Regions from separate parts of the Selenomonas sp. oral taxon 137 str. F0430 genome, predicted to be linked through region 3. Evidence: riboswitches for the same ligand, from Rfam matches in the RefSeq annotation. Region 3 holds a riboswitch; each other region holds the start of a gene.
What was found. Region 3 has a riboswitch for cobalamin ahead of HMPREF9162_RS02800 (methylmalonyl-CoA mutase family protein). Riboswitches for the same ligand answer to the same signal wherever they lie in the genome.
Positions count from the first base shown of each region.

Region 1 (7,952 bases), on a different contig from region 3:
GCAACGCCGAGATGTCCCATGCCGACGATGGCAATATTAAACCGCTGGTCAAGCCCCAAAATCCCGCCGATATTTTCCTTGAGTTCAGCGACGTAATACCCAACGCCTTTTTTTCCGAACTGACCAAAGACCGCAAGGTCTTTGCGAATCTGTTCGGGATTGACGGAGGTACGCCTGCCGATCTCTTCAGAGGACGTGATCTCGACGCCCTCGTCCGCGAGCAGACGCAGACAGCGGTAGTACCGTGGAAGCCTGTCTACCGTTGCCTTGGAAATTGAACTGTTTTCCTGCATACTCATCCTTCCTTCCGTTCCCCCGCGATCGCATGTACGGCAGCCGTCATTGCGGCAAGCATCCACAACAGCATGGAGGACGGAATGTTAAACAACAGGTGATCGGTGAGCCCGTTCAGAGCGACGGAGCAAAATGCAAGCCCCAGACCGAGGCTAAGCCCGTCAATAAATTTATCACTGCGCCACGCCTCGAGCCCCGCGCGCACGTCGGCGAGCGTTTTCCACGCCCGCTCATGCACGGCGAGCTGCGCTTCCCACGGCGGCGTATCGCGCTTTGTGCGCAGAGCAAGCACGAGCGTCCCGAAAAAGAACCACAGGAACGCGAGCGCCCCGGGGATGCCGATCTCTGCGGCGTAGTTCAGATACATATTGTGCGCGTGTACGATCTGCACGGGCGCGCCCTGCAAGTAAAAATCGTAATCGGGATAGACCACGAAGTACATCCCCCACCCAATGCCGAGAAAGGGATGGTCTAAAATCATCGCGACAGTGCTCTCCCAGAACGCGAGACGCATCTCCGAAGAGGTATCAATGCGCGTAAATACCGAGAGCAGCCGATCCGTCAGCACAGGGTCAAAGGCAAGAACAAGCCCGCAAATCACCGCAATTCCCGCGAGGATGCGCAAATCACGCAAGATGCCATAGCCTGCAAGCACCGCGGCAATGACAAGGCACGCGCCGCGCGCATAGGTCATGCCAAGGCACGCGAGTGCTGCGATGAGAAGGACAATTGCAAGGATGCGCAGCCAACGCTGAAGCCCGGTCATGAGACCAACCGCGATACAGGCAACGATGTCGAGATAGCCTGCAAGGATATTCGGATTTTCCCATGTGGAAAAAACCCGTTTCGACAGCTCCGGGAAGGACTCGCCGTCCACCCATTTCATTGCGGAGATATCAATGCCGAAGATGAACTGATAGAATCCGTAAAGAATGACAAGCCCCGCAGCAATTGCCATGACGAGTACCGTATGCCGCAGCGACGCCGTGTCGCGCAGCGTTTGCCCTGCGAGGAGGTAGGTCAGCGCATAGACCGGGACAAGGTGATAAAAGTTGTAGAAACTGAACGCCTTATCCGGTGCAGCGGCGACGGATGCCAATGCGATGACGACAAAGAGAAGCGCGGGCGCATCGTACGGCAGCCGCCGCAGCCGGAACTCCGGATCGATGCGCAGCCGAAGCGCAAGTGCCCCGCATCCGACGAGCAGGACTGCCATCGCAGCGAGCGGTACGAGAGGGATGAGGAAAGCCTCCGCGAGCACTGCATAACGCATGACGGCGCCCATGCGTGCCCCCCATCGGCGACGCCGCCGGAAGCGGCGGCGCTGCTTGACGTAATCCTCCGCCATCCGCTCACCTCCCCGCTGCGCGCAGGAGTTTGCGCACGCCGCCGACAAGATAGAGCGACCCACAAGCGACGAGCAGTGCATCGCCGTGTGCGCGCCGCTCCGCCTCAACGAGCGCCGTCTCCACATCACCGCAGGCAACGGTGTCGAGTCCCATCGCGGCGGCGACGGCAGCGACGACATCCGCTCCCGCCGCACGCTCGGAGTTTGGCCGTACCGTGACGACCACATCCCCGGGACGCAGGAGCGTACTGAGCATCGTGTCGATGTCCTTGTCCTTGAGGATGCCAAGCACAAAGACACGCTGCTCCTTCGGGAAATAACGGTCAAGACTCGCCCGCAGCGCCGCCATGCCCGCCGGATTATGCGCGCCGTCCACAACGGCGTCCCCCGCCGCCCATGATCGAATCTCAAAGCGCGCGGGATGCCGCACATGTGCCAGCGCCGTCCGCAGCGCCTCTTCCGTAATGCGCGCATCATCGCGCTCGAGGAGCTTTGCCGCCATGATGACGAGGGCGGCATTCTCCGCCTGATAGGTTCCTGCAAGTGAGAGCTCAAACGGCGCAGGCTCACGGCAGACAAGCGAATGAAACGCAACGCGCTGCCCTCCGCCCGCCGGGAAAATCATATCGGCAGAAAAGTCCTCGCCATAGACAAAGACGTCCGCCGTCATCTCCTCCGCACGCGCTTGGATGATCTCAAGAGGCTTGCCCGACGCCGCCGTGATCACAGGCACGCCCTCCTTGATAATGCCCGCTTTGTGCTCGGCGATGCCCGCGAGCGTACCGCCGCAGCGGTCGGCGTGATCCATGGCGACATTTGTAATGATGGTCAGCATCGGCTCTATGACATTTGTCGAATCGAGCAGACCGCCGAGCCCCGTCTCAATGACGGCGATCTCCACCTTCTCCTCGGCAAAATAGAGGAACGCGAGCGCCGTCAGCGCCTCGAACTGCGTCGGGTGCTCATGTCCCTCCGCGGTCATCTCGTCCGCCGCCGCACGCACGCGCGTTAAGATCGCGGCAAACCGCTCCTCGGAGATGTCCTCTCCGCCGACGCTCATGCGCTCCGTATAGGAAATGAGATGCGGCGACATATAACGTCCGCAGCGAATCCCTGCGGCGCGGTACACGGCATCCATCATCTGTGTCACGGAGCCCTTGCCATTCGTTCCCGCGATGTGGATGCTCCGGTACGCACGCTCGGGATGCCCCAGCCGCGCGCAGAGTTCCTCCATGCGCGACAGCCCCAAACGGATGCCGAACGTATTCAGTTCGTCCAGATATGCCAGTGACTCTTGATAGTCCATCGGCGTACCTCAGAGCTTTACGAGATCCGCAAGGCGAGTTCTGAGGAGCGTGATTTTCTCCTCATAGCCCGCGAGTTTCTCGCGCTCCGCCGCAACGACCTGTGCGGGCGCTTTGGAGGTAAAGCCCGCGTTGGCGAGCTTGCCCGACAAGCGCGCGATCTCCTTTTCGAGATTCGTCTGCTCCTTTTCAAGGCGCGCGCGCTCCTTCGGGACGTCAATCAACCCCGCGAGCGGCAGATAGACCGCCGCGCCCGCGAGTGCCCCCGTCACCGCATTCTCCGGATCGGATGCGTCCGCCGCGAGGAACGTCACGGACGAAGCGGAGGCAAGTGCGAAGAAATAGTCCTCGTGCGCCGCAAAGACCTCCCGCAGCGCCCCGTCCGTCACGCGCAGGATGAGCTCGCTCTTCTTGCCCGGGGGCGTGCTGAGCTCGGCGCGCAGGTTGCGCACGGTCTTAATGACCTCCATGACGGCGGTCATATCGCGCTCCGCCGCCGCATCGAGGTCGCTCTCATGCCCCGCCGGCCAGTGTGCCGTCATGATGCTCTCGCCCTCATGCGGCAGCTTTTGCCAAATCTCCTCCGTGAGGAACGGCATGAAGGGATGCAGGAGACGCAGCGTCCGCTCGAGCACGGTGCGCAGCACATAGAGCGCCGTATTCTTCGCGCGGACATTCTCTTTATCGTAGAGCCGCGCCTTCGTCAGCTCGATGTACCAATCGCAGAACTCGCTCCAGAGGAACTCATAGATCGTGCGCCCCGCCTCGCCGAGCTCGTATTTCTCGAGGTTCGCCGTCACGTCGCGCGCCGTCACCGCACAGCGCGAGAGAATCCAGCGGTCGGCGAGCGTATAGTCCTCCGCCGCGGGGACGAAGGAGGTGTCCGCCCCCTCGAAATTCATCAGCATGTAGCGCGATGCGTTCCATATCTTATTGGCAAAATTACGCGCCGCCTCGACGCGCTCCCAGTAAAAACGCATATCGTTGCCCGGCGTATTGCCTGTGATGAGCATGAACCGGAGCGTGTCCGCGCCGTATTTCTCAATGACCTCGACGGGATCGATGCCGTTGCCAAGGGACTTTGACATCTTGCGTCCCTCGCTGTCGCGCACGAGCCCGTGGATGAATATGTCGCGGAACGGCACGTCGCCGCCGAAGCGCAGCCCCATCATGACCATGCGCGCCACCCAGAAGAAGATGATGTCGTAGCCCGTGACGAGCGCCGCCGTCGGGTAAAAATGACGCAGATCCTTCGTATCGTCCGGCCATCCCATCGTCTCAAACGGCCAAAGCCCCGAGCTGAACCATGTGTCGAGGACGTCCTCGTCCTGCCGGATCTTCGTCGAGCCGCAGTGCGCGCACGCCGTCAAATCCTCACGCGAAACGCTCGTCTCGCCGCAGTCGTCGCAGTGCCACGCGGGGATGCGGTGTCCCCACCAAAGCTGACGCGAGATGCACCAGTCGCGGATATTCTCGAGCCAGTTTTCATAAATCTTCGTAAAGCGATCGGGCACAAAGCGGATACGCCCGTCCCGCACCGCCGCGATCGCGGGCTCTGCAAGTTCCTCCATGCGGACGAACCACTGCTTTGAGACGAGCGGCTCGATCGTCGTGCCGCAGCGTGAGCAGTGTCCGACCGCGTGCTCATGTCCCTCGGTCGAAACAAGTGCGCCGATCTCCTCGAGCTCCTTCACGAGCGCCTTGCGGCAGGCATAGCGATCCATGCCCTCATAATGCCCCGCGCCCGCGGTCATCTTCCCTTCCGTATCGATGACGATGATCTGCGCCAGATTGTGCCGCAGTCCCATCTCAAAGTCGTTCGGGTCGTGCGCCGGCGTCACCTTGACCGCGCCCGTCCCAAATGCGGGATCGACATAGGCGTCGGCAAAGAGCGGGATGCGCCGTCCCACGACGGGCAGAATCAGCGTTTTCCCGACGAGATGTTTGTACCGTTCGTCGTCCGGGTGTACCGCGACGCCCGTATCGCCGAACATCGTCTCGGGGCGCGTGGTTGCGATCTCGACGTACTCGTCCGTCCCCTCGATCGCATAGCGCAGATGCCAGAGATGCCCCTCTTCCGTCTCGTGGTTCACCTCGATGTCGGAGATCGCCGTCGTGCAGGACGGGCACCAGTTCGTGATGCGCGTGCCTTGATAGATGAGCCCCTGCTCGTAGAGACTGACGAACGCCTCGCGCACCGCACGCGAACATCCCCCGTCCATCGTGAACCGCTCGCGCGCCCAGTCACAGGACGAACCGAGCATCCGCAGCTGATACATGATGCGGTCGCCGTACTGCTCCTTCCACGCCCACACGCGCTCGAGGAACTTCTCGCGCCCGAGGTCGAACCGCGTCGTCCCCTCCGCGCGCAGCGACTCCTCGACCTTTGCCTGCGTCGCGATGCCCGCATGGTCGCAGCCCGGCACCCAGATGACGTTCTTCCCGCGCATCCGCTGATACCGCACGAGGATATCCTGCAGAGTATTGTCGAGTGCATGCCCCATGTGGAGCTGTCCCGTCACATTCGGCGGCGGGATGACGACGCTGTACGGTTCGCGGCTCTCGTCCGCCTCTTGATGAAAAAATCCGTGATCTTCCCAATACGCATACCATTTCCGCTCAAAGGAAGCGGGATCGTAGTTCTTCGGAATATTGGCGCCCTGCTCTTCTGACATCTATTTCGTTCCTCCCGAAAAAAGCGCCCCGTCCCGAGGGGGACGAGGGCGCCCGCACATCGTCGTTTATTTTGGTATGAAATACTACGTAAGAGTAGCACAAAACAATATTTTTTGCAAGGATCACGACGTCATGAGAGACGAATGAACCTTAACGACCGCCTTGCGGATCTCCATCGGCTCGCCTGCTGCGACCGTCGGGCGGTGGATTTCCCCCGGCGCAAAGATCGTCACCGTCCCCGGCACGGCGTCGATATACTCCGGATCGGGCGTCCCGCGGTAAAAGATCAGATCGCGCTCGGGGATGCGCGCCGCGACCTCTCCCTCTGTGCCCTGCGGCGCATAGTGCAGCCGCTCCGCTCCGCGCGCGAGGTACTGCACATCGTAGTACTGCTCGTGCGCCTCCGCGCGCTGATCGCCGTACCGCCGCGTCACCGCGTCGAACACATCCGCGTACATATCATCGCCCGCAATCTCCACGCGCCCCGCCTGCATATTTGCAATATCGCGCAGATGCAGCACCTGCAGCGCCTTTTGAATCGGCGCCGGCAGCGACTTATCCTTCACCATTTCCTTTAGTTGTCCGGTTTGCATATGTTGAACCTCCTTCATTGAATCCTATATTTCACGGCTGCCGCAGGAAGCTTTCCGTATCCTGCCCAAAACAATATCCACAAAATACCGCGCCAAGCGGTTCTTAAACCTCATTCTACCGAATCAAACGCATTCATGCAAGACAAAATCACTTCCTAATAAACATTCAATATTTTTGCATATTCTTTTTTTCTGTTCCACCCGAATCCATCTTGACAAATTCCATTCCCCTATAATACAATAAGCGCGCATTATAATATCATAAACTTAAACGGAACAGGTGTCCTTTGGACTTAATAGGGAATTCGGTGTAAAGCCGAAGCGGTCCCGCCACCGTAAGGAAGAGCAATACTGTATGATGTCACTGGGGAGATCGTCTCCTTGGGAAGGCGCAGCTGCGCGATGATTCCGAGCCGGGAGAACTGCCTGTTTGACGCTCACCGCCTGACCCACGAGCGATGGGGAGGAGAGCCGCGCCCACAGCGGCGGTATGACGGCATTTTCCTGCGCGGAGAACGCCGTTTTTTTGTGAGATTTTTCCAAAAGGGGGTGAGGAAATGCGTTTATACAGGATGTTGTTCTTTGCTCTTCTGCTTGTCCTGTGCACAGGCGGCAGAGGAATGGCGGCGGAGGTCTCGGACGATCCGATGATGCTCGAGTGGACGACGACGAAGGTCTGGATCTCGGGCGGCGAGCTGTGCGTGTCCGGCATTTTTGAAAATCGACGCGACGACATCACTGTCACGGCGCTGAACGACTTCACAATGCAGATCACATTCACGCGCGCCGACGGCACGACCTACCAATTCGTCGGCACGCCGAAGCGCCTGCCCATGTGCAAAGTCCCTGCGGGTGAGACAAAACGGCTGACACTGAACTTCGGCTCATTCGAAGGACAGTGGAAAACATGGGTCACGGAGCAGAACTACGAATTCTCTTACATCAACGGAGCGCGGTGGTAATCCGCAGCCCCTAGAAGCGTCAAGGAGGAACTATCGGTATGAAGAAAAAGCAGCTGTCGGCGCTGATTGCCCTCGCATTCGTGTCCATTGGGGGGGGGCATAACGCCGCCTATGCCGCACATGATGAAAATCTCAATTCGTATACGCTGGATGACGTCGTCGTCTCGGCAGAGCGTACGAAGGATCAGTTCGGCGACACGATTACAGAGCAGTCCTATTATCGTACGGGCGGTGACGTCAAAGTCATCACACGCGAGGAGATCGAGAAACGTCATTACGTTGATCTGACCGAGGCAATCAAGCGCATTCCGGGCATCACGTTCCAGAATCCCGGCTACCGCGGCGGCGAGTACGGCTATCAGTTCTACAACAACGGAGTCTCCATCAACGGCGACACACGCGTCATCATTCTCATCGATGGACGCCGTGTGGACAATCTCACAAGTACGCGCGTCGGCGGCAACAGCAAAACCGGCACCAAGTCGACAGGCGTGAATCTCGATCAGCTCATCGGTATGGAGAGCGTCGACAAGATCGAGGTCATCAAGGGGCCGGGTGCCTCTGTATACGGTCCCGATGCAACGGGCGGCGTCATCAACATCATCACGCGCAAGGGCGGCGAGCAGCAGAAAGGGACGCTTGATCTCTCCACGGGGGCATGGCACAAACATAATTATGCACTGACGCTCTCGGGATCGGCACTTCCCGATCACAGCCTGCGCTATTTCTTCACGACAACCCGTTCGATGAGCGGCGATACGAAATTCGTGGACGG
Region 1 covers NZ_AENV01000003.1:7,799-15,750, forward strand. The annotation lists gene HMPREF9162_RS01145 (redox-sensing transcriptional repressor Rex) at 1-293, opposite strand, end outside; gene HMPREF9162_RS01150 (O-antigen ligase) at 296-1,642, opposite strand; gene HMPREF9162_RS01155 (folylpolyglutamate synthase/dihydrofolate synthase family protein) at 1,647-2,948, opposite strand; gene HMPREF9162_RS01160 (valine--tRNA ligase) at 2,958-5,621, opposite strand; gene HMPREF9162_RS01165 (YhcH/YjgK/YiaL family protein) at 5,745-6,215, opposite strand; cobalamin riboswitch at 6,477-6,660, shown strand; gene HMPREF9162_RS01170 (hypothetical protein) at 6,836-7,177, shown strand; gene HMPREF9162_RS01175 (TonB-dependent receptor domain-containing protein) at 7,216-7,952, shown strand, end outside.
Region 1: it holds a riboswitch for cobalamin, as region 3 does, so the genes downstream of both, HMPREF9162_RS01170 (hypothetical protein) here and HMPREF9162_RS02800 (methylmalonyl-CoA mutase family protein) in region 3, are expected to answer to the same signal.

Region 2 (7,952 bases), 170 kb from region 3:
CAAAAACTTCAATAAAAGGGGAATCATGCATGGAAAAGACAGTCGGTGAGATTGCTGTACTGGTTGGCGGCAGGGCGGGCGGCGACACCGGACGCATCATAAAAAGCCTTGCCGCTCTCGATGAGGCGGGCGTGGACGATCTCGCCTTTGCCGTGCCCCCGCATATTGATGAGGCACGCGCCTGCGAAGGGCGCGTGGGTGCCCTCCTTCTGCCCGGCGGCACGGAGGGCTTTTCGTGTGCGGTGATCTATGTGGACGATCCCAAGGCTGCGTTTGCAAAGCTGCTCGCGATCTTTACTCCTGCGATCGAACACCCGGTCGGTGTGAGCGACGAGGCGTACATCGGCGCAGGCGTCCGCATCGGCGCGGGCGCGACCGTCCTGCCCTTTGCCTATGTGGACGACAACGCTGTGATCGGCGCAGGCGTGACGCTCTATCCGCATACCTACGTCGGGCAGTACAGCGAGATCGGCGACGGGACGACGCTCTACCCGAACGCCGTTGTGCGCGAGCACTGCCGCGTCGGGGCGCGCTGCACGATTCACAGCTGTGCGGTCATCGGCGCGGATGGCTTCGGCTTTACGACGGAGCGGGGCGTACATACAAAGGTGCCGCAGGTCGGCGGCGTCGTCATCGAGGACGACGTTGAGATCGGTGCCCATGTCGGCATCGACCGCGCGACACTCGGCGCAACCGTCATCGGCAAGGGGACGAAGATCGACAACCTCGTCCATATCGGGCACAACTGTAATATCGGGGCGAACTGTCTTATCGTTGCGCAGACGGGCATCTCCGGATCAACGAAGGTCGGGCACAACGTTACGTTCGGCGGGCAGGTCGGCACGGTCGGGCACATCAACATCGGCGCAAACTCGGTCTATGCCGCGCGCTCGGGCATCATCGGCGATATGCCGGAGGGGACGTTCGGCGCAGGGTTCCCGGTGCAGTCTCATGCCGAGTGGCTGCGCGTACAGGCAGCGATCCGTCGTCTGCCGGAGATGGCAAAAAAGCTGAAGGCGCTCGAAAAGAAGCTCTCCGGGGACGCCTGAGATGCTTTCCTACTATGCGGTAAAACTCCTCAGCCGTCTCATCTGTCTGCTGCCCCATACCGCGGCGATGCTGCTCGGCGAAGCGCTCGCAAAAATCGCATGGATCTTCGTCCCGGCAAAACGCAAACGGCTCGCACGCGAACAGGTCATGCGCTGCCTGCATACGGACGCGGCGCAGGCGGATCGCATCGCGCGTGCGAGCAGCCTGCGCTTTGGCACGATGCTCATGGAAGTGCTGCGTTTCCCGGTGATGAAGGAGCACATGTCGGACTATGTGACGATCGTCGGCGCGGTGGACGAGCTGAACGCCGTCATGGCGGAGGGCAAGGGCGCGATCTTTGCGACCTCGCACAGCGGCAACTGGGAGCTCATGGGAGGGGCGTTCGCCTGTGCGGGCTACCCGCTCGTCGGCGTCGCCAAGAAGCAGTCCTCGGCGGGGATGGATCGCTTCATCAATGAGTACCGCACACTCGTCGGGATGCACATTACCTACAGCAGCAGTGTGCGTGAGATGTTCCGGATGCTCGCCGAGGGCTGGATCATCGGACTCATCAGCGATCAGGATCCGAGTCTGCGTGACGGCATCATCATCGATTTTTTCGGCCGGGAGACGAACGCGTTCACAGGCGCGGCGTCCATCGGACGGTTCCGGAGCGTTCCGATTTTCCCCGTGTTCATGCATCGGGAGCCGAACGGGCATCATGTGCTCCTCGTCGAGTCTGCGATCCGTGCGCCCAAGACCGAGGATAAGGAAGCGGATATCCGCCAAACGACGCAGTACGTCAACGATCGTATCGAGGCATGGGTGCGGAAATACCCGGAGGAATGGTTTTGGCTGCACGATCGATGGAAATCTATTCGTGAGCGCAGCACTTGACAAGAATAAAATCAATGTTATAATAAGCGCAAATAATATAGAATGTGCAGAGAGAGCGGTGCACGCAGCATCTTGCGTGGTGTACCGCCCGTACTGCACGGGTTGGGTATCCGCAAGGATTTAATAGAGAAGCCGGAGCGTTTCCGGCGCGGTCACGCCACCGTATTGGGGAGCAAATTTGCAGAAAAGCGCGATGTTTTTGCCGAAAGGTGAAAATGTGCGTCTTTCGATAGAGCCACTGAAGCTGTTGCTTTGGGAAGGTGCAGAGGAGCTGTGAACCTGAGCCGGGAGAACTGCCCTACCGACAGTCACCGTTTGACCCACGAGCGATGGGGAGGGGATTTGCAGCGTCGGCAGAGCATTGACCGCATTGTGCCGCAGGTCGGCGCGTAGAATCCACCGAGGGGTGGATTTTTTTATTGTCCGCGGCATCATAACAAGGAGTTATCGGCGTTATGCATATCGCCTTTTATACCAACGTATCGAGAAATTATTATATGGCGGGACGTCTCGCGCTGCCGGAGGGCGTCTCCTGTGCGGCATACTATGTGCAGGGCGAGGACGAATGGTCGCCCGCCCACATGCGCATCTCGGCGGCGGCGGATGCCGTGCTCTTCCTATGGATGGGGACGGGGCTGGATCGCCCCTTTCTTCAACGTGCATCCGCCTATCTCCTGCGCGCGCGGAAATGCCATGCGTTCCTCGTAGAGAACAGCGGGGCGGAGCGTATTTCGCATGGCATGACGGATGACGATCTGATGGAGCTGCGCCGCTATTTCCGCTTTGACGGGGAGGAGAACGTGCGCGGTGCGATGTTCTATCTCGCGGCACGCTTCGGGGGCTATACGGGAGAGGTGCCGCCGCCGCAGGAACAGCCGTGGCACGGCGTGTGGCATCCCGACTACCGGGGGAACTGCGCCGACATCGCGGCGTACCGTGCGGCGCACGTCGACCCTGCGCGTCCGACGGCGGGCATCGTATTCTACCGCTCCGAGTGGATCATGGGCGATTTCACCTATCACACGGCGCTCGTGCGCGCTTTTGAAGCGGCGGGGCTGAACGTCATCCCTGTATTTACGAATACGCTTGCGAACGCAGAGCTCGGTTCGCCGCCGTTTGCGGAGACGCTGCACCGTTACTTTTACCGTGACGGGGAGCCGGCGGTCGACGTCGTCGTGAGCTGCTTGAAATTTTCCCTGCACGCGGCGGGGACGCCGATCGAAGAACTCGTACGGCTCGGTGTGCCGTGGCTGCAGGCGTATACGATACTCGCCGAGCGCGTGGAGTGGGAGGACTCCCTCATCGGGATGAACGCGATGGAGGTCTCCATCAGCGTGAGCCTGCCGGAGTTCGACGGCGCTATCCACGCCGTGCCGATCGCGGCGAAACAGCGCATGGAGGACGGGCTGTCCGTCTATGTCGCGCTCCCCGAGCGCATGGAGCTCCTCGCGCGGCGGGCGCATCGCTATGCCGTATTGCGGCGCAAAGAGAATGCCGAGAAGAAGATCGCCGTTATTTTCCACAACTATCCGCCCACGAACGCGAGCATCGGCAGTGCGGCGGGGCTGGACTCGCCCGAGAGCGTCGTGCGTCTCCTGCGCGCGATGAAGGAGGCGGGATACCGCGTCGAGGACATCCCCGAGACGGCGCAGGCGCTCATGGACGAGATCACGGCGCAGGCGACGAACGACCGCCGCTGTCTGACCGACGCGCAGATTCAAAATGCCTGCGGGCGTCTCCCGGCGGCGGATTACCGCGATTACTTTGAAACGCTCCCCGCACGCGTTCGGGAGCGCATGTGCGTCGACTGGGGCGAACCGCCGGGCGACGTGCTCGTTGCGGACGACACCTTTATCCTGCCCGGCATCGAAAAGGGCAACATCCTCATCACCATACAGCCGCCGCGCGGATTCGGCGAAGATCCGGGGAAACTCCTCCACTCGCCCGACGCCGCGCCGACGCATCACTATCTTGCGTTCTATCACTGGCTGCGCACGGTACGCCGTGTGGACGCCGTCGTCCATGTCGGCACGCACGGCTCGCTTGAATGGCTCCCGGGCAAGAACGCGGGACTCTCGCCCTCGTGCTACCCCGACATCTCCATCGGCGACCTGCCCGACATCTATCCCTACTGGATGACGATTGTCGGCGAGGGCATTCAGGCAAAACGGCGCGGCGCGGCGTGTCTCATCAGTCACCTCTCGCCGCCGATGAGCCTTGCAGGCGCGTGCGACGATATTGCGGAGCTCGAGCGCGCACTCGACGAGTACGGGCATTTTGCCCGCACGCAGCCCGAATCGGCGGACGCCGCCGCGGAGCTTGTGCGCGAAGCGGCGCGCGCGGCGCATCTCGAGGACGAGGTGCCCGAGGAGGAGGATTTCGAATCGTATGCGCTGCGCCTGCACAACTACATCACAGATCTTAAAAATCTCCAGATTCGCACGGGGCTTCATGTACTCGGACGGATGCCGCCCGAAGAGGATCGCGTCGATTATGTGAAATCCCTCGTCCGCATGGACAACGGCGACATTCCCACACTCACACGCGTACTCGCCGACGGGCAGGGATATGACTATGACGCACTGCTCGATGCGGGCGGGACACTGCTCCCCGACGGCACGACCTACGGCATGGCGCTTGACCGCCTTGAGCAGTTGGGAACACGGCTCGTCGCCGCATTGATGGCGCAGGATTTCGCACCGGATGCCGTGGATGCGGTTATGGAAACGCTGAGAGAGGAGGAATGCAATGCGGAGATGCGGGCGCAGCTTGCGCGCGTTCTCTCCTACATCTGCACGGATATCGTGCAGAATTTGCGGCGCACGGACGAGGAGATCACGCATACGGTAACGGCGCTCTCGGGCGCATATATCGAGCCTGCGCCGGGCGGCGCGCCGTCGAGCGGCGGGGCAGATTTGCTCCCGACGGGGCGCAACTTCTTCGGCATCGACCCGCGCACACTCCCCTCGCCCGCGGCGTGGGAGCTGGGAAAGCAGCTCGGTGACGCCGTGATTGAGGACTATATTCGTGAGGAGGGGCATTATCCCGAGGCGGTCGGCATCGTCCTCTGGGCGGGCTCAAACATGCGCAGTCACGGACAATGCATCGCTGAGTTCCTCTACCTCATGGGCATACGCCCCGTATGGCAGCAGCCGAGCGGACGCGTGCGCGCCATCGAGGTCATCCCGCTTGCGGAGCTCGGGCGTCCGCGCATCGACGTCACAGGGCGGATCAGCGGACTGTTCCGCGATACCATGCCCGACGGCGCGCGCTGGCTCGATGAGGCGGCACGCATGGCGGGCGCGCTCGACGAATCCCATGAGGAGAACTATATCCGCAAACATATGGAGGAGGACACCGCGGAGCTGATCGCCGCGGGCGAAAATGAAGCGACCGCATGGGAAAAGGCGTCCTACCGCATCTTTGGCGACCCGCCCGGCGCATACGGCGCGGGCATCGGCGCACTGCTCGAATCCAAGGAGTGGGAAACGCTTGACGACCTCGCCGCCGTCTATACGCGTTTTTCCGGACACGCCTACAGCGGCGGCGTGTGCGGCAATTACGAACCGGAGATCTTTCGGCGGCGCATGGCGGGGCTTGCGGTCACAATCAAGAACGAGGACAACCGCGAGACGCACATGTTCAGCTCGGACGATTTCAACGCGTACCACGGCGGTATGATCGCGACCGTGCGCGCCCTCACGGGGAAAGCGCCGCGCTCCTACAGCGGCGACAGCTCCGACCGGCGGCGCACCTGCGTCCGCACGGTGCAGGCGGAGGCAAAGCGCATCTTCCGCGCCGAGGCGATGAATCCGAAATTTATCAACGGCATGAAAAAACACGGCTACAAGGGCGCCTCCGACCTCGCCTCCTATCTCGCGCACAGCTACCAATGGGATGCGACGAGCGCGGTCATGGAGGACTGGATGTATGAGAAGTATGCCGAAAAATATGCGCTCGACGAGGACATGCGGGAATGGATGAACGAGGTGAACCCGTGGGCGCTGCACCGCATCGTGGAGACATTGCTCGAAGCGGCGCACCGCGGACTTTGGCGGGCGCAGGAGGAGACCCTTGCGCAGTTGCGGGAACTCTATCTGTCGATGGAAGGAGAGCTGGAGGAACGTGCGGACGGATAAACGACTAGGCGGCATTTTACTGCTCGTCCTATTTTTACTGACCATCATCGGTGCAGGATGCGGGAGCGATCAGGCGGCAAAGCCCGCGGAGAAGCATTTCGTCACCGACGCGCAGGGGACGAAGGTCGAGGTGCCTGCAAAGGCGCAGCGCATCATGACCTACTCCATGTCGATGGACGAGATCGTGCTCGGACTCGTCGAGCCGGAGCGCATGATCTCCGTCGACGAGCTGCACACCGATCCGATGCACTCAAACGTGGCGGCATACGCGCAGCGCGTGCCGAACGCGATCCCGCGGATGCCCTCGGTGGAAAAGGCGGCGTCCATGAAGCCCGATCTCATCTTTACGATTCCCTTCATGCCCGCCGAGCAGGTCGACGCCCTCCGCGCGCTCGGTATTCCCGTCGTCGCGTGCCGGCAGGTGCGCAATCTCGACGATGTGATCTACAACATCCGTCTTGCGGCGGATGCCGTGGGCGAGCCGGAGCGCGGGGCAAAGCTCGTCGAAATGATGCAGACGGAGCTCGCGGCGCTCAAGGCACGCGTGGACGCCGTACCCGAGGAGGAGCGCGGCAAGAGCGTCGCCTTTATCTCCATCATGGCGGGCTACGGCGGCGCGGGGTGCAGCTTTGACGTCATGTGCGACTACGCGGGCGCGATCAACGCAAAGGCGGCGGCGGGGAATAAGAGCGGGACGGTCATGACGAAGGAACAGCTCGTCGCGGCGAACCCCGACTATATCTTCCTCCCGTCCTATCGGATTCCGAGCTCGAACGAGGAAACCTACGGGCGCGAGTACATGAGCGACCCGTCGCTCGCGCAGATGACGGCGGTGCGCGAGGGGCATATCAAGCATCCGTGGGGGCACTATGTCTACAACGGCTCGCAGAACATCGTGTTCGGCGCGCAGGAGACGGCGGCGATGCTCTACGGCGACGCATTTGCACAGCCGACGAACCGTCATTTGACCGCCGTGGAGGGTGAATGATGAAAAAAATCGACTCTCGATTGCCGTCCTGCTCCTCTTCATGCTCGCGCTCGCGGGCTGCGGCAGGGACACGGCGCAGAATGTGCCGCAGGGCGGCTACGACGTCACCGATATACAGGGGCATGTCACGCATTTTGCAGAAAAACCGAAGCATATCGTGACGCTCTCCCTCAGCACCGACATCACCATGCTGGGACTGGTCGAGCCCGAGCGCATGGCAGCGATCAACGCACTCGCGGATGATCCCGTCAGCTCGAACATTGCGGGGATCGCGCAGAATATCCCCGAGAAAATCGGAATGCCGACGAGTGAGCAGCTCATGGCGCTGCATCCCGATCTCGTCGTCGCGCCCGACTGGGGAGACATCACGATCGTCGACAGCCTGCGCGATCTCGGTATCCCCGTCGTCGTCTGCAAGGGCGTGCGCAGCATCGACGAGATACGAGAGACCGTCACGCTCCTCGCCGCGGCGGCGGGAGAGCCGGCGCGCGGGGAAGACCTCGTGCGGCAAATGGATGAAAAACTCGCGGCGCTGAAGGAAGAGACAAGCAAGATCCCGACAGCGGAGCGCAAGACCGTTGTCCTCATCTCGCTCATGAGCTCGTACGGCGGCATCGGATCGACCTTTGACGACGCGTGCGGTTATGCGGGCGTGAAGAACGGCATGGCGGAGCTGGGGATACACACGGGGCAGGTCATGACGAAGGAACAGCTCGTCGCCATCGACCCCGACATTCTTTTCCTGCCGACCTACAACGCGCACGGCACGTATGATGTCGCCGCGTTCCGTGAGAAATACCTCGGTGATCCCGCGCTCGCAACACTGAAGGCAATCAAGACAGGCGCACTGCGCGAACCGCGCGAGGGCTACATCTACAACGGTTCGCAGGACATCGTAT
Region 2 covers NZ_AENV01000005.1:495,125-503,076, forward strand. The annotation lists gene HMPREF9162_RS03580 (OmpH family outer membrane protein) at 1-15, shown strand, start outside; gene lpxD (UDP-3-O-(3-hydroxymyristoyl)glucosamine N-acyltransferase) at 30-1,049, shown strand; gene HMPREF9162_RS03590 (lysophospholipid acyltransferase family protein) at 1,051-1,926, shown strand; cobalamin riboswitch at 2,014-2,242, shown strand; gene cobN (cobaltochelatase subunit CobN) at 2,382-6,065, shown strand; gene HMPREF9162_RS03600 (ABC transporter substrate-binding protein) at 6,052-7,053, shown strand; gene HMPREF9162_RS03605 (ABC transporter substrate-binding protein) at 7,094-7,952, shown strand, end outside.
Region 2: it holds a riboswitch for cobalamin, as region 3 does, so the genes downstream of both, cobN (cobaltochelatase subunit CobN) here and HMPREF9162_RS02800 (methylmalonyl-CoA mutase family protein) in region 3, are expected to answer to the same signal.

Region 3 (7,952 bases):
GAGGAATTATAATGAGTGAAAAGACGCCGTTTTATATCACCACCCCCATTTACTACCCGAGCGCAAAGCTCCACATCGGTCACGCGTACTGCACGACCGTCGCGGATACGATCGCGCGGTTCAAGCGGCTTGCGGGCTACGACGTGTTCTTCCTGACGGGATCTGATGAGCACGGGCAGAAGATTCAGCAGGCGGCGGAGAAGGAGGGCGTCACGCCGCAGGCGTATGTCGACCGTATCGTCGCAGGCTTTCAAGAACTGTGGCAGCTGCTCGGCATCTCTTACGACGATTTCATCCGCACGTCGGAGGAGCGCCATCATGAGCTCGTGCAGAATATTTTCCAACAGATATACGATCAGGGAGATATTTACAAGGGGGAGTACAAGGGACTCTACTGCACGCCATGCGAGAGCTACTGGACGGAGCTGCAGCTCGACGAGAACGGCAACTGCCCCGACTGCCACCGCCCCGTGCAGGAAGTCTCCGAGGAGGCGTATTTCTTCCGCATGAGCAAGTACGCGGATCGCGTGCTTGCGTATATCAAGGAGCACCCCGATTTTATCCAACCCGTCTCGCGGCGCAACGAGATGATCAGCTTCATCGAGCAGGGGCTGGAGGATCTGTGCGTCTCGCGCACGTCGTTCGACTGGGGGATCCCCGTGCCGTTTGACCCGAAGCACGTCGTTTATGTGTGGTTCGACGCGCTCACGAACTATCTGACGCCGATCGGCTATATGCACGATAAAGAAACGTTCCATAAATATTGGCCGTGCGACGTGCATCTCGTCGGCAAGGAGATCGTACGATTCCATACGATCATCTGGGGATGTATGCTCATGGCGCTCGGTCTCGCGCTGCCGAAAAAGGTCTACGGGCACGGATGGCTCATCGTCGACGGTGCGAAGATGTCGAAATCCGTCGGCAACGTCGTTGATCCGATCGCACTCATCGAGGAATTCGGCGCGGATGCGATCCGGTACTTCCTCCTGCGTGAAATCACACTCGGGCAGGACGGCAATATCTCGCGCGACGCGCTCATCAACCGTATCAATTCCGATCTGGCGAACGACCTGGGCAATTTGCTCCATCGAACGCTCTCCATGGCGAAAAAATATCGCGGCGGCGTGATTGTGAAAGGTACGGGAGAGACGGCGTTCGACGCGTCGCTGGAGGAGATAGCGGCGGAGACGGTCAAAATGTATACCGCGCAGATGGAAGCGATGGAGCTGTCCCCGGCGATTCGAACCGTGTGGGCGTTTATCGCACGTACGAACAAATATATCGACGAGACCGCGCCGTGGACGCTCGCCAAGGACGAAGCGAAGGCGGGGCAGCTCGACTCCGTGCTTTATCATCTCGTCGAAGCGCTGCACATCACGAGTATCCTCATTGCACCGTTCATGCCCGTGACCGCGCGGCGCATCCATGCGCAGCTCGGCTTTGCCGATGATTTTGACGCGGTGCAGCTCGCGGACATCGCGCATTGGGGGCGCGTTGCGGAGGGTCACACGGTCGGCACGGCGGAGCAGCTCTTCCCGCGGATCGAAATCGTATGAGCGCCGCATTCATCGACACGCATGCGCATCTCTATGATGGGAAGTTCGCGGACGATCTGTCGGAGACAATCGCCCGCGCGGCGGCGGCGGGCGTGACGCGCATCGTCAGCATGGGGGACTCCATGGAAGCGTCCGCGCAGGTCGTGGCGGATGCCGAGACACATCCCGCACTCTACGCCGCTGTCGGCATTCACCCCGAGAACGCCGCTCCGCTGACGGATGAGATGCGCGACCGTCTTCTCGCGTGGGCGCGGCATCCGAAGGTCGTCGCCATCGGCGAGATTGGCCTCGACTACTATTGGGAAAAGGATGCCGACCGTCGCCTTACCCAGCGCGAGCTCTTCGCCGCGCAGCTGCATCTGGCGCGCAAGGCGGGACTGCCCGTCTGCATCCATGACCGTGAGGCGCACGGTGATACGCTGCGGATTTTGCAGGAGGAGGGGCAGGGCCTCTCGGGCGTCCTGCACTGCTACTCCGGCAGTCTCGAAATGGCGCGGGAACTCTGGAAGATGGGGTTTTACATCGGCATTGACGGCCCGCTCACCTATAAGAACGCGGCAAAGCTGCCCGACATCGTGCGCGAAGCACCGCGCGACCGCCTCCTCATCGAGACGGACAGCCCTTACCTCGCACCCGTTCCACTGCGCGGCAAGCGCAACGAGCCCGCCTACGTCGTTCATGTGGCGGCAAAGATCGCAGAAGTGCGCGGCGAGAGTATCGAGGAGGTCGCGCGTTACACGACGGAAAACGCCCTGCGGCTTTATCCGAAACTGAACAACTAAATATTGTTTTGTCTGATTTATAAGCCCTGCGTCGCTGCAAAAACGGTGGTGCGGGGCTTTTGTATTGGGAAGAAAATCCTAGATTGTGGAGAGTAAGAACAGAAAATCGCTATCAATTCGTGTCCGCATCCCATTCTTCATGAAAAATTCAGCTTAAAGTGGGAAAATGCTTTCAAACAAAGGGGGCATTCTATGCGTTTGAAATCAGTAGGGAATTTCATTCAAACTAAGAAAAACACGATGCTCTGTGCCATGCTCGGCGGCATGATGCTGCTCTCGAGCGGATTCACGATGAACGGCTTTCCGAAGAATATGCACCGCGTCAGCGTGCATGTTGACGGGCAGACCCTCACCGATATGACGGTACAGACGAAACCCAAGGATATTTTTGCCAAACTCGGCGTAAAACTCGGTGAGAAGGACACCTACGAGGTGTTTCGAAGCGAGGACTGGCGCCGCACCGAAATCGAAGTGCGCCGTGCGGTGCCTGTGACAATTTCGTTTTGGGGTGATACGCAGGAGGTCATGACGAGCAGCCGCACGGTCGGCGACGTCATGGCGGAGTACGGCTATAATATGAACGAGATCGACGCGGCACCGGGTGTGGATGCCCCTGTCACGGAACATCTCGCGATTATGCTGACGGAAAAGCCGGAGGCAGCCGAAGCCCGCCGCGCACGTGAACGCGAGGCAGAGCGTGTCAGCCGCGGCATCCCGCGCTACCGTGCGGCATATACCATGCATGCCTCGGCATACCTGCCGAGCGACGGCGGCGGCAGCGGCATCACGGCCAGCGGCATCCCGGCGCGGCGCGGTGTCGTCGCGGTCGATCCGAACGTGATCCCGCTCGGATCGCGCCTCTACATCCCGGGCTACGGCGAGGCGATCGCCGCGGATACGGGCGGCGCCATCGTCGGACAAAAAATTGATCTCTGCATGGAGAGCTACGACGAAGCAATCCAATTTGGACGGCGTAATGTCGAGGTCTACGTACTCGAATAATAAAATTTTCGCGCGACACAAAAATCGCGCGATTTTTTATTGACAAGACCGTTCATCAGTGATACTATACTATCGTACGATAAAAACTTCATATGGATTGGATCAGGTGTAGGGAGATGCTTCGCAGAGATGCGGACATCAACCGAACTTAATAGGGAATCCGGTACAAGCCGGAGCGGTCACGCCACTGTAACAGCGAGTGAACCTGCAAGGTAGATAGAAGATATCTACAGTCACTGGGGAGAGCATCCTTGGGAAGGCGCAGGCGAGCGATGAACTGAAGCCAGGAGAACTGCCTGATTGACAATCACCGTTTGACCTACGAGTGATGGGGATGGGGATTACGAATCGTTCGCTTCAAAACGAAAATCCGGCGCAGCCAAGAGATCGGATTAGATGAGAACTGAGTGACGATATCGGAAGCCCGTCCTGCACAACGTGTGGGGCGGGCTTTTCGCTTGCCATACGGTGCGTGAGCATGTCCCGAGGAGATCGGTGTGCATGGGAAGATGAGCTTCCGTGCATAGCGATTTCCCCGGGATGAAGGGGCGGTATACACCCCTTGGGGAAACATTGCTCATCTTTTCAGTTCTCATTTATCTCCGTTATGGAGGTCACTCCGAGGGTGGAAGCTCGGGGTGTTTTTTTTATAAAAAAACTGCCTCACCGCAGTTTTTTAAGAGAAGTTTGAGTTCATCAGCTTCCCTTATCATACAAAGGAGGACGTACTATGCCGGAAGAAAAAGAGCGCTCAAGCGACGAAGAACTTCAGCAGCTTCTGAAGAAATCGGCTGAGGTCGAGGATTTCCCCGACGTTCCGCTCGATGAATTCACTCCGCCGACAGACGAGGAGTGGAAAGCTGCGTGCGAAGCTCTGCTCAAGGGAGCTCCGTTCGAAAAAGTGATGTTCACGAAAACCTACGAGGGCATCACATTCGAGCCTATGTACACGAAGAAGCACACGGAGGAAATCCTGCCCAAGAGCGTTATGCCGGGGATGGGCGACTTCCTGCGCGGTGTGGATGCGGCGGGCTACATCGGAAAGCCCTGGGGCATTGCCCAGGCGTGCGACGAGACCCTGCCCAAGGAGAACAACGAGCTGCTCCGCCATGAGAATGACAAGGGCTCGACCATCTACCACATCGTCCTCGACAGTGCGTCACGCAAAGGCGTCGACGCGCGCGAGGCGGAACATGTCGGTGACCTCGGCACGAGCGTGACGACAGTCGACGATATGCACACGCTGCTCGAGGGGCTCGATCTCGGGAAGTTCCCGCTCTATGTCTATGCAGGCGCAGCGGTGCTCCCGATCCTCTCGCTCGTCGCGGCGGCACGCCGTGCGGCAGGGGAGGATATGTCGGGCGTGCGCGGCGTCATCGGCGCCGACCCCATCGGCGAGCTCGCCGCACGCGGCAAGATCGGCGCGTCGCTCAGCGCACAGTATGATGCAATGGCGGCGGCGGCAAAATGGGCGGTGAAGAACGCGCCGCATGTCAAAACCGTATTTGTACGCAGCGATGTTTACAGCAACGGCGGCGCGAACGACGTGCAGGAGATTGCCTCCTCGCTCGCAACGGCGACGGCGTATCTGCGTGCGCTCTGTGAGCGCGGGCTCACGGTTGACGACGCGGCGTCGCAGATCATGTTCGGGTTCTCCATGGGCGCGAACTTCTTCCTCCAGATTGCGAAACTGCGCGCGGTGCGTCCGATTTGGGCGCAGATCGTCAAGGCGTTCGGCGGAAACGCGGAATCGCAGAAGATGCGCATTCACGCGCGTCCCGCGCTCTTCTTCAAGACCGTTTACGACCCGTACGTCAACATGCTCCGCAATACGACGGAGATCTTCTCGGGCGTTGTCGGCGGCATCGATTCCTTCGAGAGCGCACCGTTTGACGAACCGATCCGTAAGGGTGACGAATTCTCCCGGCGCATTGCGCGCAACATCCAGATCATGCTCCAGGAGGAGTTCGGGATGCTTCAGCCGATCGATCCCGCAGGCGGATCGTGGGCGGTCGAATCGCTGACGCGCCAGATGAAAGAACGCATCTGGGCGGAGTTCCAGACCATCGAGGGCAAAGGCGGGATCGTCGAGGCCTTAAAGAGCGGCTATGTGCAGGAAGAGATCGCGAAGATCCTTGCCGACCGCTTCAAGAAGGCGGATGTGCGCAAGGATCGCATCGTCGGCAACAACATGTATCCGAACATGACGGAGACCCTGCTCGACCGCCGCGAAGAGGATACGGTGGCGCTGAAACAGCAGCGTGCCGCCGATATCGACGCATATCTCGCCGACATTGATGTGAAGCACTGCAAAGACGCGCTGACAGCGCTCAGGAGCGCGCCTACCGTCGAGAACGGCGTCGAGGCGGCATTTGCCGGCGCGACCATCGCGGAACTCATGGCTGCGGTCATCGAGGGCAAACCGGCGTCCGAAGAGGTCGACGCTATCGCGCCGCACCGCTGGAGCGAGCGCTTCGAGGCGCTGCGCCGCCGCACTGAGGACTACAAGGCGGAGAAGAACGACAACGTCAAGATCTTCCTCGCGAACATGGGACCCATCCCGCAGCACAAGGCGCGTGCAGACTTCACCACGGGCTTCCTGCAGGTCGGCGCATTCGAAGTGCTCGGCAACGACGGCTTTAAGACGGTCGAAGAGGCGGCGGAAGCTGCAGGCAAGAGCGGCGCGGACGCGGTCGTCATCTGCTCGACGGATGCGACCTATCCCGAGATCGTTCCTGCACTCGCACCGAAGCTCCACGAAGTACTCCCGAACGCGCGCGTGTTCCTTGCGGGCGCTGCGCCGAAGGATCTCCTCGAGACCTACAACAACGCGGGCATCGACGAGTACATCTCCGTGAAGGCAAACTGCTATGAGACGCTTGAGCGCCTCCAGAAGAAGAAAGGGATGATTGCCTAATGGCCGGATTTACGAATCCCGATTTTACAGGCATGAGCCTCGGCGAAAGCCCCTCCGCAGATTCCAAGGAGTGGCGCGCCCTCTTTGAGGGATCGACCGGACGCAGCTTCGACGCGCTCACGCACAAGACGATGGAGCGCGTGCCTGTAAAACCGTATTACGATCATGACGAGTATGCGCACATGAGCCATCTCGACTTTGCAAGCGGCATTCCGCCGTGCCTGCGCGGACCGTACTCCACGATGTACGTGTTCCGTCCCTGGACAGTGCGTCAGTACGCAGGTTTCTCCACGGCGGAGGAGTCCAACGCGTTCTATCGCCGCAACCTCGCCGCAGGTCAGAAAGGTCTTTCCATCGCGTTCGACCTCCCGACCCACCGCGGCTATGACGCGGACAACCCGCGCGTTGTCGGTGACGTCGGCAAGGCGGGCGTTTCGGTCTGCTCCATGCTGGATATGAACATCCTGTTCTCTGGCATCCCGCTCGATCAGATGTCCGTCTCCATGACGATGAACGGCGCGGTTCTGCCCGTTCTCGCATTCTTCATCGTCTCCGGTGAAGAGCAGGGCGTTGACAAGAAGATCATGGCGGGAACGATTCAGAACGACATTCTGAAAGAGTTCATGGTGCGTAACACCTACATCTACCCGCCCGATATGTCGATGCGCATCATCGGCGACATCTTCGAGTACACGACAAAGTACATGCCGAAGTTCAACAGCATCTCCATCTCCGGCTACCATATGCAGGAGGCGGGCGCGCCTGCGGACATCGAGCTCGGCTACACGCTCGCCGACGGTCTCGAGTACATCCGTACAGGCATCAAGGCGGGACTTGCCGTCGACGACTTCGCAAAGCGTCTCTCGTTCTTCTGGGCGATCGGCAAGAACTACTTCATGGAGATCGCAAAGATGCGTGCGGCGCGTGTGCTCTGGGCGAAGATCGTCAAGTCCTTCGACGCCAAGAACGACAAGTCCATGGCGCTGCGTACGCACAGTCAGACATCCGGCTGGTCGCTCACGGCGCAGGATCCGTTCAACAACATCGCCCGCACGGCGATGGAGGCGATGGGCGCGGCGCTCGGACATACCCAGTCACTGCACACGAACGCACTCGACGAGGCGATCGCGCTGCCGACAGACTTCTCCGCGCGTATTGCACGCAACACGCAGCTCTACATCCAGGACGAGACGAGCGTCTGCAAGATCATCGACCCGTGGGGCGGTTCCTACTACGTTGAGGCTCTTACAAACGAGATCATCCGCCGTGCATGGGCGCATATCCAGGAAGTCGAAGCACTCGGCGGCATGGCAAAGGCGATCTCGACAGGGCTGCCGAAGATGCGTATCGAGGAGGCATCCGCACGCCGCCAGGCGCAGATCGACTCCGGTATCGAGAGCATCGTCGGCGTGAACAAGTACCGTCTCGAGAAGGAAGACCCGCTGCAGATCCTCGCGATCGACAACACGGCGGTGCGTCAGGCACAGATCGAGCGTCTCGAAAAACTGCGCCGCGAGCGCAACGAGGACGATGTGCGCCGCACTCTCGAGGGTATCACAAAGGCGGCGGAATCCCGCGACAACGGCAACCTGCTTGAAGCGGCTGTCGACGCGGCACGCGTCCGCGCATCGCTCGGTGAGATCTCCGATGCTGTCGAGAAGGTCTCCGGGCGATTCCAGGCGGTCATTCACACCA
Region 3 covers NZ_AENV01000005.1:321,973-329,924, forward strand. The annotation lists gene metG (methionine--tRNA ligase) at 12-1,556, shown strand; gene HMPREF9162_RS02790 (TatD family hydrolase) at 1,553-2,338, shown strand; gene HMPREF9162_RS02795 (G5 and 3D domain-containing protein) at 2,531-3,340, shown strand; cobalamin riboswitch at 3,428-3,655, shown strand; gene HMPREF9162_RS02800 (methylmalonyl-CoA mutase family protein) at 4,071-6,257, shown strand; gene scpA (methylmalonyl-CoA mutase) at 6,257-7,952, shown strand, end outside.